DNA from 4 places in the Roseivivax sp. THAF30 genome. Region 2 is predicted to be linked to each of the others. Evidence: riboswitches for the same ligand, from Rfam matches in the RefSeq annotation. Region 2 holds a riboswitch; each other region holds the start of a gene.

Region 1 (4,207 bases), 420 kb from region 2:
TGCGTGTCTTCAGGTCCTGGTAGATCGCGAAAGGCCGGTCCGATCGGTTGACCTGTTCCTCCGACGGCCCGTCGCCTTCATCGGAACAGACAATGCGAAGCGTCCGATTCTCACCTTTCGTCGAAAATAGCTCTATATCGCCCTTTCCGTGCGTCACGGCGTTCGTCACGAGTGACGAGAGGGCGACAAGCAGCTGCTCTCCGTCCCCCTTGATCGTCCGGATCTCGTCTGAACATTGCGCGCGGACATTGCGATGCGACGCCGTGACCATCGGGCTGATCGGAGACACGACGGCATCGAGAAGATCCCGGCACTGAATGGTCTCTTCCGTGAGCATGAGTTCACCACTCTGAAGATCGGTGAAACGCATGACATGCTCGATCAGCCTCTGCAGATGCTCGCCGGAGGCTATGACGGCGGAGATTGCCCGGTCGGACAAGTCCGCGCGCTTCTTTGGATCGATCCCGAGCTCGTCCTTGACGCCCGCACGCAGGAGCCGGGCATTTCCGAGCAGCACGGTCAGCGGCGTGCGGAACTCGTGGCCGATCAAGTTCAAGAATTCCTGCTGCGCGTCGCCGGCGATTTGCTTGCGGTTCGCGGTTTGACCGCCCGAGCGCTGCTGGTGCTGCGCCTCGAGATACTGGACGACCTCGGCTGCGAGGTTCTGGAGCGCGCTGATCTTCTCGTCCGACGGCGCTTCGTGGGGCGCGACGTCCAAGGCGCAGACGCTGCCAACACGAAACCCCGATCGCAGCACGATCGGCGCTCCGACATAGAACCTGACATTCGGCGCCTGCAGGACGGCTGGGTGGGTGCTGAACTCGGCATGTTCGAGCGTATCGGGCAGGATCAGCGGCCGGTCCGACATGATCGCCCGCGAGCAGATCGAGTAGTCGCGCGGAGTCATTTCCAAGTCGATCCCGGTCTGGCCGAGAAACCATTGGTGGTCGGCGTCGACGACTGAGATCAAAGCGGCTGGCGTGCCGAACATTTCGGCGGCACGCTCGGCTATGTCTTGCAAAAGGGGATCGCCTCGCCGCTCGGAATCGACCACTTCACGCACTTCGCGGAGACGTGCGTGCTCGTTCGATGCAAATGGGAAAGAGATGGCTGAGCGCGTCATCGGAAACTCCTCAAACGTGTGTGCTCAGCGGCAAAAACGCGAGAATGCCTTCGCGAGTTCCTGGACATCCATCGAGTAAAGAGCAGACGTGCCGCATCTGGTCAGACGTTTCGAAGGCCGCGTTTCCTATCCCCGCGATGCGGGCTCCGGCTGCGCGATCAGTCCTTGCCCTTGGCGGCAGTGCGCTTGGCCGGCTTCTTCAGATCGGCGTCACGCTGCAACCTTGCAGCGCGCAAGCGCTCGGTCTTCGCGGTGCGAGCGCTGGTTTCGCGGTCAATGATCTCGGTCGCGATGGCGGTGGTCTGTTCTGCGCGCGTCTCGGATTTCGAGGGCCCCGGAACGGATTTCTTCGAACTCATGCGAGTGCCTTCACGGATCGAGTGTGCCGCCACAGGCGGTTCGAGAGCCGGTGCGCGACGGGACCGCGCTCCGGCAAGATTAGTGCACCGCGACACGCATCAAAGCGCGTGCCGCGTGCGTTCGATCACGCGAGTTCGAGATTCGTCGCGGATTCGCGACCGTCGCGGCCGCTTTCGATCTCGAAGGTCACCTTCTGGTTGTCCTTGAGCTCGGACAGGCCCGAACGCTCGACCGCAGAGATGTGGACGAACACGTCCTTGCCGCCGGATTCCGGCTCGATGAAGCCGAAGCCTTTGGTGGAATTGAACCATTTTACGGTGCCAGTGGCCATACCGTTGTCTCCTTGTGTGTGCTGTCCGCTGGATGCGACAGCTTTGGCCGTGCCAGTTTCGATCTTCAACTGAGGCCGGCAAAGCGGAGACAGAGGGTCGAGCAAAATACGCAAGCCTGCGAGATATGACGACCCGCGCGGAGAATTACAATGACATCCGCGATTTATCTTCGCCTGCGCCGATTGCGTTCGAGGCGCGGCCTGCTACGGTGAGTTTGTCCGAGAAGATTAGGGAAGTCGGTGAGACGCCGACGCTGCCCCCGCAACTGTAAGCGGCATGTCGATCTCCGTAATGCCACTGACCGACAGGTTGGGAAGGTGGGGGTCGGATCGTCCACCGCGAGCCAGGAAACCTGTCAGCGGACATGACTTGAGCCAACCACCGGGGCGGAGGGCCCCGAACAGGAGATCACTATGTTCCACCGTGCAATTACCGCGGCCGCGATATCGGCCGCATTCATCATGCCTGCCGCCGCGCACCATGATGGCGATATCTTCGAAGCGAACGGTATCGTGGTCAGCCATGCCCATACCGTCGAAGTGAGCGCCTCCGCCCATTCGATGGATGTCTTCATGACCATCGAGAACACCACCGACACCGCTGTCACGCTGACCGGCGCGTCGGTCGATTTCGCAGATAGCGGCATCTTCCAGGCACCTTCCGTGAGCGACAGCGGCACCATGTCCGTCCGCGAGGTCAGCGCGCTCGAGATCGCGCCGGGCCAGGTGCTGACCATGCAGCCGAGCGGCGTTCACGTCGTCTTCCATAACGTGCAGGAAGCCTTCGAAGGCGGAGACCACTTCCACGCGCACCTGACATTCGACGGTCTTGGCGAGATGGAAATCGAGGTCGAGGTGGAGCATGGCGATCACGACCATGACCACGACGAAGAAACGAGCTGATCGAATTCCGGTCAGCGGACCTTTCTGAAATGAATACGGCCCGGCGATGTCTCGCCGGGCCTGTTTTCTTCGGGCACATGTTGCCGCAGTGCCGAACGGTGGATGGGAACAGGGCTTACGGGGCCGGCCGGAACACCCGAAGACTGGCGAAACGTCCCACCTGCTCGTCAGACCCGCCCACTGGCTGACAGAAGGATCGCCACGGGGCGTGTCAGCTTGATCTCTGCCAGAACCATCACGAGGCTCGCTGTCATCGGAACGGCGAGAAGGGCGCCTGCCAGGCCCCAGAGCGTGCTCCAGAAGGCAAGCGCCAAGAGAACGACGAAGGGACTGAGATTGAACGCGCGTCCCATCATGCGCGGCTCAAGATACGCGCCGATGAACATCTGCGCGGTGGTCAGGGAAATCAGGACGACGCCGGACATCCACAGAGAGCCGAATTGCGCGAGGCTCAGGAGGACCGGAAACACCACGCCGACGATCGATCCGAAATACGGGATGTAATTCAGGAAAGCGATCAGCACCGCCCAGAAGAGCGCGAACTCGATGCCGAGCACCAGCATGATCGCGTAGGAAATCCCGCCGAGAAGGACGTTCAGAACCGTCTTCACGAAGAGGTATTCCCCGACGCGTTCGTTGATCCGGCTCAGAAGCGACAGGGCACGCTCCCCGGTCGTCTCGCCGCCCATCGCGATGACGACCTTCTTCGCCATCGTGCCGCGCTCGGCCATGATGAAGCTCGCGTAGAGAACGACCAGGAACAGGGCGACCCCGAAATCCTGCAACGACAGAAGGGCCGGTGTCACCCAGCTTCCCATATCGATGCGGTCCAGCGTGGCGCTTCTGAGATTTTCCCAGGTCGGCTCGTTCTCGATTCGCAGAAGCCCGGCGAACTGGGTCGCGATCGCGTCGAGATTCGTTTCGTAGCGGGGTAGGGCGGCTGCCACTTGCGCGAGGTTATTGATCACCAGCACGAAGAGAAGGATCACCGCGCAGGTGAAAAGGAGCAGGATGATCGCCCTCAGCGCCCAGTTGGGAAAACGCCCAAGGACCGGCAACTGCCCCATGCTCGCCGCGGCGGTCAACAGAACGTACACCGCGATGATCGCGGAAAGCACCGGCAGGAGAACCGGCTTGCCGATCCAGAGAACCCAGCCGATCATCAATGTCAGTGCCAGACCATAGGTCAGAGTTCTCATGTCGACGTCCGGGTTACGCATGCAATGGCGGCCTTTTCCCGGATGACATGCGGTCGTGTCAATTGGATGGGGCGCCGGGTCGAGGCGAATGTCGCCCCGGCGCTGTCGGTGCGGAAATTGTGGCCAGCCGGTGCGATTCAGAACCGGCGCAGGGCGGCCGTCCGGTGTCACATCACCGGCATCCCTGACCCCCTCACGTTTCAGGTAAGCGGCGCAGACGCGCGGGCTTCGAGGTCACGCCCCGACCTTAAGTCGGCCTCTCCTGCGATGCGGCAGGACACCAGGCCGCGT
Region 2 (4,207 bases):
CACGGGGTTCATATCGGTATGGAGCGCAAGACCCGCCGCTCGGGCCTGCAATGCCTGCGCGCGGCCGATTTCCCCGCCATCCGCGGTCACGGCGGCATTATTGGACATGTTCTGCGGCTTGAACGGCGCAACCGACAGCCCGCGTTTCACCGCGGCGCGGCAAAGCCCGGCGACAAGAACCGATTTGCCCACGTTGGAGCCCGTGCCCTGGATCATCAGCGCCCGGCTCATATGCGCCTCCAGGCGCTCATGCCCATGCGCGCGCCCGGCCCCACGGGTGCAAAGTCGGTATTTGGGCCAACCCAAAAACAGAAGCGCCGCGCACCGGACCGCAACGCCGCGCCCGGCCCCACGTCAGACGGACAGAGCGCGGCGTCTTTGGCTTGGGCGGTCATCGGGACCGCTCCCTGTACCGCCAGCGAAGAGTGCCCGAATAAGCGTTAAGGCTTCGTGTCTTTGGGTTGGTAAAAATACCGCGGGGGGTCCGGGGGGCTGGCCCCCCGGCGCGATCCTCCTCAGCGCTTCGAGCGGACGGAGGCGCGGGCACACTCAAAACTCGACGCCTTTCTGCGCTTTCACGCCTTCGCGGAAGGGATGTTTCAGAAGCTCGAATTCTGTCACGAGGTCCGCCGCCTCGATGAGTTCGGGCTTGGCGTTACGCCCGGTGAGGCAGACATGCGTCATGTGGGGCTTTTCGGTCAGCAGGAAATCCACCACCTCGTCGATATCGAGGTAATCGTAGCGCAGCGCGATGTTGATCTCGTCGAGAAGCACGAACTCGATTTCGGGATCGAGGATCTGCTCTTTCGCGATACGCCAGCCATGCTGGGCGGCGGCGACGTCACGCTCGCGATCCTGCGTCTCCCATGTGAAGCCTTCGCCCGAAACGAAAAAGCGGCATTCCTCGGAGAAGCGCTCACGCAGGAAGGTGCGCTCCCCGGTTTCCCAATTGCCCTTGATGAACTGCACGACGGCACTCGGCATACCGTGGGCGATACAGCGCATGATCATGCCGAAGGCGGAGGAGCTTTTGCCCTTGCCTTTGCCGGTATGGACGATGACCAGACCCTTCTGCTCGGTCTTGGTCTTCATCATCTCGTCGCGGGCGGCCTTGATCCGCTTCATCTTCTCATTGTGGCGGGCAGTGATCTCGTCCATGTCCGGCTCCTGTCGCGAATGGCGCATGACTGGCACCCTGCCCTCGTGCAGTCAATCGCATCGCTTGACAGGCCGGGCGTGCAGCGCAACAAGGATGGGCGCACAAGGTGCCTTGGGGTCGACCCCGAGGTGAAAAGGGAATGCGGGCGCCCCGAGGGGTCATGCCGCAGCCGCCCCCGCGACCGTGACCCGGAGAGGTCGCCCGAACGCCACTGGCCCTCAGGGACCGGGAAGGCAGGGCGCCCGCGAGGCAAGGCCTCGGATCCGGCAGCCGGGAGACCTGCCTTGGGCGAGAGACCACGCAACCGGACGGGGTGTTCCGGTGGCTTCGGGCGCGATACCGACGCCCCTGCCACCCCTGCCCTCGTCCTCCGACCCCGAGGGACCCGCTTGTCCGACCCCGCCTCTCCCCAACCAGCCGAGCTTCTCGTCTGCATGACCTGCCGCCGCGGGCTCGACGTCGCCGAGGACGGCACACGTCCCGGCGCCGCGCTTTTCGCCGCGCTTGACGGAACGATGCCTGACGGCGTCACGCTTCGCGCGGTAGACTGCCTGCAGAACTGCGATGGCGGCTGCACTGTTGCCCTGCGCGGGCGCGGGCGCTGGACCTACATTTACGGAAATCTGCACGAAGCGTCGCATCCGGACCTTCTGCGCGAGGGCGCCGCGAAGTATCACGCGACGCAAGACGGGCTTATTCCCTGGCGGGAACGGCCCGATCATTTCAAAAAGAACTGCGTGGCCCGCGTGCCACCGATGGAGGACTGACATGGCCGATCTCGAGAAACTTCCCGTCACCATCGTCACCGGCTTCCTGGGATCGGGCAAGACGACGCTGATCTCCGAGCTGATGAAGAACCCCGGCGGCAAGCGCCTCGCGGTCGTGGTCAACGAGTTCGGCGATGTGGGCGTCGACGGCGAGATCCTGAAGGGCTGCGCCATTCCCGATTGCCCCGCCGAGAACGTGGTCGAGCTGGCGAACGGCTGCATCTGCTGTACCGTGGCGGATGATTTCATCCCGACCATCGAGGCGCTTCTGGCGCTCGACCCGCGGCCCGAGCATATCCTGATCGAGACCTCCGGCCTGGCCTTGCCGAAGCCGCTTCTGAAGGCCTTCGACTGGCCCGATATCCGGTCCAAGATCACCGTGGACGGCGTTGTCGCGCTCGCCGATGCCGAGGCGGTCGCGGCGGGCCGCTTTGCGCCGGATGTCGAGGCCGTGGACGCGCAGCGCCGTGCCGATGAGAGCATCGACCACGAAACGCCGCTCTCGGAAGTCTTCGAGGACCAGATCTCCTGCGCCGATATCGTGCTGCTGACCAAGCCGGACCTTGCCGGCAAGGATGGCGTCGAGAAGGCTCGCGCGGTGATCGCCGCCGAAGCGCCGCGCCCGCTGCCGGTGGTCGAGGTCGCTGAAGGCCACGTCGATCCGCGCATCATCCTCGGGATCGGCGCCGCCGCGGAAGACGATATCGACGCCCGCCCGTCGCATCACGACGGGGTGCCCGAGCACGATCACGAGGATTTCGAGAGCGTCGTCATCGACATCCCCGAGCTTGCCTCGCCCGCCGATCTTGCCGCGCGGATCGAGCGGCTCGCCCGCGAACAGAACATCCTGCGCGTGAAGGGCTATGCCAGCGTCGCCGGCAAGCCGATGCGGCTTCTCGTGCAGGCCGTGGGCGCGCGCGTGCGCCACCAGTTCGACCGGCCCTGGGGCCCGGACGAGGCGCGCGCGGGACGGCTCGTGGTCATCGCAGAGCATGACGATATCGACGCCGCCGCCATCACCCGCGTGCTGACCGCCGCCGAGGAGACCGCGTAAGCGCCATGCATGTCGTCTTCCGCGAAAGCCACGGGCTCGAAGAGACCGACACGCCGACGGACCTGGCCCAAAGCCCGGCCGATCTGGTGGTGCTGTCCTTCTCGGATTCGGATCTCGGGGCCTTCGCGGCGGGATGGCAGCGGGGCGGCGGACGCGAGGGACGGATTCCGTCTCTGCGCCTGGCCAATATCGCGGCACTCCGGCATCCGCTCTCGGTCGATACCTATATCGAACAGACGCTGGAGGGCGCGAAAGGCATCCTGATCCGTCTCATCGGCGGGCAATCCTACTGGCCATACGGTTTGCAACAGATCGAGGCGCTGGCGCGCGAGAAAGGCATCGCGCTCGCGGTTCTGCCCGCGGACGGGCGGCCCGATGCGCGGCTCGACGCGGTCTCGACCATACCGGTCTCCACGCTGCGACGGCTGTCGCATTTCTGCGATACCGGCGGGGCGGTCGCGGCGCAGGCGGCCTTGCAACAACTCGCACTTGCAGCGGGCCTTTATGCGGGGCCGGTAAAGGGGTCGAAGGCCTTGCCGAGCGTCGGCGGATGGACTCCCGAAGACGGCGTCGCCTGCCCGGTTCTCGCCCCTTGGCCGGAAGCGGCAAGCGCCCCGGATGCACCGCTCGCGCTGGTGGTCTTCTACCGGTCCTTCCTGGTCTCCGCCGATCTGGCACCGATCGAGGCAATGTTCGCCGGGCTGCGCGCGCGCGGCTTCCGCGTCATGGGGCTTTTCGCGCCATCGCTGAAGGCGCCCGGCGCGGCAGAATGGATGGCACGGCAAGTGAGACATCTTGCGCCTGCCGCCATCGTCAACGCGACGGCCTTTTCGGGCAAGGGCGATGGCGGGGCCTCTCCGCTCGATGCGGCCGGTGTTCCGGTCTTCCAGGTCGCGCTCGCCACCTCGGACCGCGCAGCCTGGGAAGAAGCCGAGCGCGGTCTTTCGCCGGCCGATCTGGCGATGCATGTCGTTCTGCCGGAGGTGGATGGCCGGCTGTTCGGCGGCGTTGTCTCGTTCAAGGAGCCCGAGCCGCGCGACCCGGATCTGCAATTCACGCGGCTGCGCCACCAGGCGCATGACGGACGTGTCGATGCGGTCTGCGCGCGCGTGGCGGCCTGGTATCGGCTGTCCGCGACGCCGCCAGCCGATCGCCGCGTGGCGCTCGTCCTGTCGACCTATCCGGGGCGGGACTGGAACTTGGCCCATGCGGTGGGTCTTGACGCGC
Region 3 (4,207 bases), 310 kb from region 2:
CGACACGGGCGTCGCGCTCGTCGCCTCGGAGCCGGTCGAGGGTGTCGATTCGATCTCGGTCGAGGAAGGCCTGGAGCTCTGCTGGGGCTGACCAGCTATCGCCGGTGGCCCGGATGCGTCCGGGCCCCGGCCTACCCCATGCCGACATGAGGTATGAGACCATGACGGGGGCGCGTGTCGCCCGGGCCCCCGCACACGCAACGGCGTATCCTGCCCGATGCGCCCTCCGAGGGAGGAAGAGCACATGGCCGGATCGGAATATGAAAGCTCGCTGAAGGACGCCTCGCAGGACGTCGCCAAGTTCGACGACGACGGCAAGGGCGTTGTCGGCAAGATCCAGCACGCGCTGCATGTCACGCCGGCGCTTGTCCCGCTGATCGTGCTCGTCACCGCAATCGTGATTTTCGGCCTCGTCCTCGGTGAGCGGTTCTTTTCGCCGAGCACCCTGACGCTGATCCTGCAGCAGGTGCAGATCGTCGGTGTTCTGGCCGCGGCGCAATCGCTGATCATCCTGACCGCGGGCATCGATCTCTCGGTCGGCGCGATAGCGGTCCTGAGCTCGGTCATCATGGGCCAGTTCACGTTCCGATACGGGATACCGCCCGCGATCTCCATCGCGCTCGGGCTTGCCATCGGCACGGGCATCGGCGCGATCTCGGGCTGGCTCGTCAGCCGCGTGAAGCTGCCGCCGTTCATCGTCACGCTCGGCATGTGGCAGATCGTGCTGGCGGCGAACTATCTGTATTCGCAGAACGAGACGATCCGGAGCCAGGATTTGCGCGAAGAGGCTCCGATCCTGCAGCTCATGGGCACGACAATCGAGTGGGGCGGAGCGCGGTTCACGCTCGGCGTTGTTACGATGATCCTTCTCGTTGTGATCCTGGCCTATTGTCTGCGCTCGACAGCATGGGGCCGCCACGTCTACGCGGTCGGCGACGATCCCGACGCGGCCTCGCTCGCGGGCGTCGACCGGCACAAGACCTTGATGAGCGTCTATATGCTCGCGGGGTTCATCTGCGGGATCGCGGGCTGGGTGATGATCGGCCGTTTCGGCTCGGTCTCGCCCTCGGCATCGACGGGCACGATCGGCAACATCCAATCCATCACCGCGGTGGTGATCGGGGGGATATCGCTCTTTGGCGGGCGCGGCTCGATCTACGGGGCCTTCTTCGGCGCGCTGATCGTGGGCGTCTTCGAGCTTGGCCTGCGGATGGCCGGAGCCAACGCGCAATGGACTTACCTTCTCATCGGGGCACTCATCATCGGCGCGGTCGCTGTCGACCAGTGGATCCGGAAGGTGACGACATGAGCAAGCGCCCAACCACGCTCTTGCACGCATCAATGCTGCCCTCGGCCCGAAAGGTGACGACATGACCGAACCCATGCTCAAGGCACGCAACCTCGTGAAGCGCTTCGGCAAGGTCGTTGCCATCGATCATTGCGACTTCGACCTTTACCCTGGCGAAATCCTTGCGGTGATCGGCGACAACGGGGCCGGAAAGTCGACTCTGGTGAAGGCCGTCTCGGGTGCCGTGGTGCCCGATTCCGGCGAGATCTGGCTCGATGGCAAGAAGGTGCTCTTCCATTCGCCCATCGAAGCGCGCGCGCACGGGATCGAAACCGTCTACCAGACCCTTGCCATGTCGCCTGCGCTGTCGATCGCGGACAACATGTTCATGGGCCGGGAGATCCGCAGGCCCGGCTTTCGCGGCAAATGGCTGCGCCAGCTCGACAAGCCGAAGATGGAGCAGATCGCCCGCGAGAAGCTGAACGATCTTGGCCTGATGACGATCCAGAACATCAACCAGGCGGTCGAGACGCTGTCCGGCGGTCAGCGGCAGGGCGTGGCCGTGGCCCGCGCCGCCGCCTTCGGCTCGAAGGTCATCATCCTCGACGAGCCCACCGCGGCGCTTGGCGTGAAGGAAAGCCGCAAGGTGCTCGAGCTGATCCTCGACGTGCGAAGCCGGGGCATTCCGATCATCCTGATCTCGCACAACATGCCGCATGTCTTCGAACTGGCGGACCGGATTCACGTCCATCGTCTTGGCAAGCGGCTCTGCGTGATCGATCCCAAGGAACATTCGATGTCCGACGCTGTGGCCTACATGACCGGCGCGAAGGTGCCGGAGGGCGTGGCGGCCTGACAGCCGGGCAGGGCGCAGAGCCGACCGCTTCCTTGACTTGAGGCTGCGCTTGGTCCCGGGTGATCCCGCCGCGTCTTGACCCGAACGAGGGAGTGTGAGCACGTGGCCGTCGATGGTTCTCGATGGCCTTCGGGCCAAGGGATGAGAAAGGGAACACGGTGCGGCACCACTCGCCAAATCCGTGACTGCCCCCGCAACTGTGAGCGGAGAGCGCGTTCGATGTCGCCACTGGGCCACCACGGGCCCGGGAAGGTTCGAACAAGCAATGACCCGCGAGTCAGGAGACCTGCCATCTCCGGAGCGCATCAGCGTTTCGCAGCCACCTTCAACCCGGGCGGGGCGTCTCGGGACGGAGTGCCAGAGATGGACCTGACAGGGACGATTACATCGCCGGTATCCCGATTGCCCTGCCGCTTTGCGCGGAGGGCGCGATGTTTCTCGAATACACGATTTCACAACTCGACATAGGACCCATGCCGCCTGACCGAGCGGACGAGATGGGACATCTCGGTTTCCTGCAATGGCTGGGCGCCTTGCCGGGCGAGCGCAGCTTCGCACAAGAGGCCGAGCGGGCGTTGGTGCTGTCCCTGCCGGCGGCCGGATATTCGCCTGCGCTTGCAGTGTTTTGCGATCTCGTCTCGCGCGCTGTGGCCGCGTCACCGGCACCGCTGACATTGCGGCTGCCGCAGGCGACGCGGCGCGGCGGAGCGCGTGCCCGACGGGTGACGCCTTGACTGCTCAAGCGGCCGCGGGCCTCGAACTCGAAGGCGTGTCCTGGACGCTGAAGAAAGGCACGAGTCCGATCCTGATGGAGACGACCTTGGCGCTGAAGCCGGGGCGCGTCCTGGGCATCGTCGGCCCGAACGGCGCCGGTAAAACGACGCTCCTGCGCCTGCTCTATCGCTATTATCGACCGACGAGCGGACATGTCTGGCTCGATGGCGAGGACATCTGGCGCATGTCCGCGCGGAACGTGGCGCGGAAGGTCGCGGCAGTGCTTCAGGAACAGCCGACGGACTTCGCGCTCACGGTGCGCGAAATCGTGGCTCTGGGACGCACGCCGCACCGCTCCGGCTTCGGCGGTTTTGGCGGTGCGCGCGATGCAGAGATCGTCGAGGGCGCGCTCGACCGCCTCGCGCTGCGCGGGTTTGCCGACCGTCATCTCGGCACCTTGTCGGGCGGAGAGCGTCAGCGGGTCATGGTGGCTCGCGCGCTGGCACAGGAGCCGGGCCTTCTGATCCTCGACGAGCCGACGAATCATCTCGATATCCGCCACCAGCTCGAAGTGCTTCGGCTGATCCGCGACCTGCCGCTCACCATCGTCACGTCGCTGCACGATCTCAACATGGCCGCGGGCGTCTGCGATGACGTGCTGCTCCTCAAATCGGGCCGCACCCTCGGGTTCGGCCCGCCCCACACAGTGCTCTGCGAAGCATCTGTCTCTCGCGCATTCGACGTCGACGCGCGCCGCGATCATTTGAGCCTGAGCGCAACGGACCACCTCACCTTTCACCTGCAAGAAGAATGACCGATATGATAAAGTCCCTCACTTTCGGGGCCGGCGCCCTGATGCTCGGCGCTGGCATGGCGAGTGCTGAAACCACCGTGAAAAGTTGCGACCGCACGGTCACCTTCGACGCGCCGCCTCAGCGGGCGGTCGCGAACGACGTGAACCTGACCGAAATGATGCTCGTGCTCGGTCTGGCTGATCGCATGGTCGGCTATACCGGCATTTCCGGCTGGAAGACGCTCGACGAGGACATGCGCGCGGGCGTCGAGGAACTGCCGGAACTCTCCGCGAAATACCCCTCCAAAGAGGTGCTGGTTGGCGCCGACGCGGATTTCTTTTTCGCGGGTTGGAATTACGGCATGAAGGTCGGCGGCGAAGTGACGCCCGACACGCTCGAGCCTTTCGGGATCAAGGTCTACGAATTATCCGAATCCTGCGCGCATATCATGAAGACGGAAAAGGCGAGCATCGAGGACATGTATGATGACCTCGTGAACCTCGGTCGGATCTTCCAGGTCGAAGAGCGGGCGACGGAGCTGGTCGAAGGGTATCG
Region 4 (4,207 bases), 1.8 Mb from region 2:
GTCGCGCCGGGTGTGAAAGCGCCGTACAAGATCGGCACCTCGGTCCTTTTCGACCAGCTCGGGCAAGATTGCGTGCCGGTCGCGACGAATGCCGGCGTGACCTGGCAGCGCAAGGGTATCTACCGCAGACCCGGCAAGGCCGTCGTCGAGTTTCTGCCGCGCATCCCGGCAGGCACCAGCCGGGAGGGCTTTCTCAAGCGCCTCGAAACCGAGGTCGAGGCGGCATCGGACACACTTCTCGAAGAGGCCGGGTTTCATGCAAAAATTTGAAAGCGAGGCGGCGCTTGACGCGCTCTACGACGCACCGGTGCCCGCATCGCTGACGAAGGTCGCCACCCGGATCGGTCCGAGACATCGCGAATGGATCGAGGCGTCGCGCTTCTGCATCCTGTCGACGGTCGGTCCGGAGGGCGTTGACGGCAGCCCACGCGGTGACGATGGCCCCGTCGTGATGGTGGCGGATGAGCGCACGATCCTGATGCCCGATTGGCAGGGCAACAATCGCCTCGATTCCTTGCGGAATATCGTGCGCGATCCGCGCGTCGCGCTGATGTTCATGATTCCCGGTCACAAGAGCGTCGTGCGCGTCAACGGCACGGCGTTCGTGACCGACGACACCGATGCGTGCGCCCGGTTCGAGCAGCGCGGCCGTTACCCGAAAAGCGTCATCGTCATCGAGGTCATGGAGCTTTACGCGCAATGTGCGAAAGCCATCATGCGCTCGGGGCTCTGGGACCGCGACGATGCGGAGGGCGTGCCCACGACTGGCCAGCTTATCGAGGAAGGCTCGGCCGGATCGCATGGCGGACCGGACTATGATGCGGGCTACGCCGAGCGCGCCAAGGATCGTATGTGGTGATGCGCCGCCTCGAATGATGATTAGTGACGACCTGTCCGGGCGGTATCATCCCGTTATCGGTCAAAAGGAGGTCCGCCATGCGACTCGTTCATTCCCTCATCGCAATCCTCGGGATTTCCGCGCCTGCGCTGGCACAGGACGGTCCGTCCTTCGAGTGTGCCAACGCGGGGAGCGAGGCGGAAACACTCATCTGCTCGGATGCCGATCTTGCGCGGCTCGACCGCAGGCTCGCGGATCGTTTCGGCGCGGCTCTTTCTGTCGTGCAGGGCCTCGATGCCGGAGCGGCGTATGCGGAGGCGGAGCTGCGGGCAACGCAGCGCGGCTGGATTTCGGGTCGTGACGACTGCTGGAAAGCCGAAGACCTGCGCGCCTGCGTCAGCGATGCGTATCTGCGCCGTGAGGGCGAACTGGTCGCGACCTGGCGACTCGAGGAACCAGCGGAGACCGTGTTCTGGACCTGTGGCGGCACTCCTGCGAACGAGGTCGTGACGCTGTTCTTCGACACCGAACTTCCGAGCGTGAGGTTCGAGCGCCGCGACACGATCGACGCCGGAACGCTCAGCCGCACCGCCTCCGGCGCGCGATATGACGGCTCTTTCGGGCGGTTCATCTGGATCAAGGGCGACGAGGCCACATATCGCGAGCCCGACCCCGACGGGACCGAATACACTTGCACGGTAGCCGCGCGCCGCTAACCCTGCCAGCACTCCTCCATGATCGCGGCGTCGAGGCTTTCGGCCCGTGCCCATCCTCGCGCTTCAAGTTCTGGCCCGTCGAACATGTCCGACACGTGGCCGAGACACAGATAGGCGACGATCTCCACATTCTCGGGCAGGGCGAACAGGGCCGAGAGCTCTGCCTTGTCGTAGATACTGACCCAGCCCATGCCGACACCTTCTGCCCGGGCGGCAAGCCAGAGGTTCTGCACCGCGCAGACGGTCGAATAGAGATCCATCTCGGGGTTCTGGGTCTTGCCCAGCACGACCTGACCTCCGCGGCGCCGGTCGCAGGTGACGACGATATTCAGCGGCGCTTTTTCAATTCCTTCGAGCTTGAGCCGCGCATAGTCCGATTGCCGCGCCTCGGGAAACATCGCGCAAGCTGCGTCGTTGGCGCGGTCGAAGATCGCTTTGACGTCGACCTTGCGCGCGGGGTCGCGAACGAGAATGAAATTCCACGGCTGCGACAGTCCGACCGACGGGGCGCGATGCGCCGCCTCGAGGATGCGGCGCAGGAGGGACGGCTCGATCGGGTCCGGCAGGAATTCGTTCCGGACATCACGCCGGTGGGCGATGACATCGTGGAGAGCCTGACGCTCGGTGTCGGTGAAAACGCGCGCTGGCTTCGGCGCGCAAGTGGACGATGGCGGCACGGCTGGCCTCCCTTGCAAAACGCTGCGCCGCCTCGCCGTCCTTACGCGGGGCGCGGGTTTTGTGCAGGCCGGTCTTCTGGCTTCGGATCGTCCGGGTCGCGGCGCCTTCCCGGATCGCTCCAGTGGCATTGCCGTCCCGTCCCCGTCACAGCGGCGGGCCCGCGCCGGAGCTGCCCCGGCTTCCCGATTCTCCCCATGCGGGGCACCTGCACAAGCCAGATGTGACAAAGCCCGCCCCTGTCGGCAAGGGCGGGCTTCGGTTCCGGGCTGACGAGCCGATCACATGTGGATCGGGCCGTCTCCGCAGGCCAGGGCAGCCTCGCGCACCGCTTCGGAATAGGTCGGGTGGGCGTGGCAGGTCAGGGCCAAATCCTCCGCCGCCGCTCCAAACTCCATCGCTACGCAGATCTCGTGGATGAGATCGCCCGCCATCGGGCCGATGATATGTGCCCCAAGGATGCGGTCGGTGTCCTTGTCGGCGAGGATCTTCACGAAGCCGTCCGCGGCGAAATTGGCCTTCGCCCGGCCGTTACCCATGAAGGAAAACTTGCCAACCTTGTAGGAGTGCCCCGCATCCTTCAGCTCTTCTTCGGTCTTGCCGACAGCGGCGACCTCTGGATGGGTATAGATGACGCTCGGGATCACGTCGTAGTTCACGTGGCCCGCCTTGCCGGCAATCGCCTCGGCGGCGGCCATGCCCTCATCCTCGGCCTTGTGAGCGAGCATTGGGCCTTCGGTCGCATCGCCGATTGCGTAAATGCCGTCGACGTTGGTCTTCCAATGCCCGTCGGTCTTCACGAATCCGCGCTCGGTGATCTCGACCCCGAGTTCCTTTAGGCCGAGACCCTCGGTCACCGGCTTGCGGCCCGTGGAGACGAGAACGACATCGGCGTCCAGCACCTCTTCGCTGTCGTCCTTCTTGAGCGTGTAGGAGACCTTCGCCTTGGTCTTCATCGTCTCGACGCCCGAGACGGCCGCACCCAGCACGAAGGTCAGCCCCTGTTTCTGCAGGATCTTCTGGAAGTTCTTGGAAACCTCGCCGTCCATCGTCGGGGTGATCTTGTCGAGATATTCGACCACCGTAACCTCGGTGCCGAGGCGCGCATAAACCGAGCCCATCTCGAGACCGATCACGCCCGCGCCGATCACCACCATCTTCTTGGGAATCTTCGGCAGCGACAATGCGCCGGTAGACGAGACGACGATCTTCTCGTCGATCTCGACACCCTTCAGCGTGGCGACGTCCGAGCCGGTGGCGATGATGATATTCTTCGCCTCGTGCACCTCGTCGCCGACCTTGACCTTGCCCTTCTCGGGGATAGAGCCCCAGCCCTTGAGCCAGTCGATCTTGTTCTTCTTGAACAGGAACTCGATGCCCTTGGTGTTGGTCTCGATCGTCTCGCCCTTGTAGGTCTGCATCTGGTCCCAGTCGACCGAGGGGGATTTGCCCTTGAGGCCCATCTTGGCGAAGTTGTGCTCGGCCTCGTGCAGCTGGTGCGTGGCGTGCAGGAGCGCCTTGGAGGGGATGCAGCCCACGTTGAGGCAGGTGCCGCCCAGCGTCTCGCGCCCTTCGACGCAGGCCGTCTTGAGACCGAGCTGCGAGGCGCGGATCGCGGCCACGTAGCCGCCGGGGCCGGAGCCGATCACGATGACATCGTAGGAAGCCATTTCCCTTGTCCTTTCTTTTCTGTCGGAGCGCCGATCAGGAGATCAGCGCGTAAATCAGCATGAGAACCGTGGCGAGCCAGCCCGCCGCCCATATGAGGGAGCGGCCCGGACGCCAACCGAAGTAATAGGCCGGCACGTAGAGGATGCGCGCCAGCAGGTAGATCACGGCGAAGGCCGCGGTGAAGACATCGCCCTTGTCGGCATAGGTGACGACGACGACCGCGATGGTGAAGAGGATGAGCCCCTCGAAATGATTTCCGAGCGCCCGCTGGAGCCGGGCGGTCCCGGTCGAGAGCTCGCGCGAGGGC

The links. A riboswitch is a leader RNA that binds a small molecule or an ion and turns the genes downstream of it on or off. The one in region 2 is predicted to bind cobalamin.
Region 1: linked by a shared signal. The riboswitch ahead of FIU91_RS06415 (copper chaperone PCu(A)C) and the one ahead of FIU91_RS08385 (DUF1636 domain-containing protein) in region 2 are both predicted to bind cobalamin.
Region 3: linked by a shared signal. The riboswitch ahead of FIU91_RS06880 (hypothetical protein) and the one ahead of FIU91_RS08385 (DUF1636 domain-containing protein) in region 2 are both predicted to bind cobalamin.
Region 4: linked by a shared signal. The riboswitch ahead of bluB (5,6-dimethylbenzimidazole synthase) and the one ahead of FIU91_RS08385 (DUF1636 domain-containing protein) in region 2 are both predicted to bind cobalamin.

The regions. Positions count from the first base shown of each region.
Region 1 is NZ_CP045389.1:1,308,435-1,312,641, forward strand. It holds gene FIU91_RS06400 (GAF domain-containing sensor histidine kinase) at 1-1,123, opposite strand, end outside; gene FIU91_RS06405 (hypothetical protein) at 1,282-1,482, opposite strand; gene FIU91_RS06410 (cold-shock protein) at 1,608-1,814, opposite strand; cobalamin riboswitch at 1,996-2,190, shown strand; gene FIU91_RS06415 (copper chaperone PCu(A)C) at 2,229-2,717, shown strand; gene FIU91_RS06420 (AI-2E family transporter) at 2,885-3,916, opposite strand; gene FIU91_RS06425 (Hint domain-containing protein) at 4,164-4,207, opposite strand, start outside.
Region 2 is NZ_CP045389.1:1,727,999-1,732,205, reverse strand. It holds gene FIU91_RS08395 (cobyric acid synthase) at 1-231, opposite strand, end outside; gene cobO (cob(I)yrinic acid a,c-diamide adenosyltransferase) at 550-1,158, opposite strand; cobalamin riboswitch at 1,247-1,461, shown strand; gene FIU91_RS08385 (DUF1636 domain-containing protein) at 1,594-1,926, shown strand; gene cobW (cobalamin biosynthesis protein CobW) at 1,928-2,980, shown strand; gene cobN (cobaltochelatase subunit CobN) at 2,986-4,207, shown strand, end outside.
Region 3 is NZ_CP045389.1:1,414,511-1,418,717, forward strand. It holds gene FIU91_RS06865 (substrate-binding domain-containing protein) at 1-91, shown strand, start outside; gene FIU91_RS06870 (ABC transporter permease) at 245-1,309, shown strand; gene FIU91_RS06875 (ATP-binding cassette domain-containing protein) at 1,371-2,144, shown strand; cobalamin riboswitch at 2,241-2,453, shown strand; gene FIU91_RS06880 (hypothetical protein) at 2,576-2,878, shown strand; gene FIU91_RS06885 (ABC transporter ATP-binding protein) at 2,875-3,672, shown strand; gene FIU91_RS06890 (ABC transporter substrate-binding protein) at 3,678-4,207, shown strand, end outside.
Region 4 is NZ_CP045389.1:3,518,344-3,522,550, reverse strand. It holds gene FIU91_RS17045 (1-acyl-sn-glycerol-3-phosphate acyltransferase) at 1-270, shown strand, start outside; gene FIU91_RS17040 (pyridoxamine 5'-phosphate oxidase family protein) at 257-859, shown strand; gene FIU91_RS17035 (lysozyme inhibitor LprI family protein) at 937-1,554, shown strand; gene bluB (5,6-dimethylbenzimidazole synthase) at 1,551-2,231, opposite strand; cobalamin riboswitch at 2,280-2,456, opposite strand; gene lpdA (dihydrolipoyl dehydrogenase) at 2,511-3,899, opposite strand; gene FIU91_RS17020 (MAPEG family protein) at 3,934-4,207, opposite strand, start outside.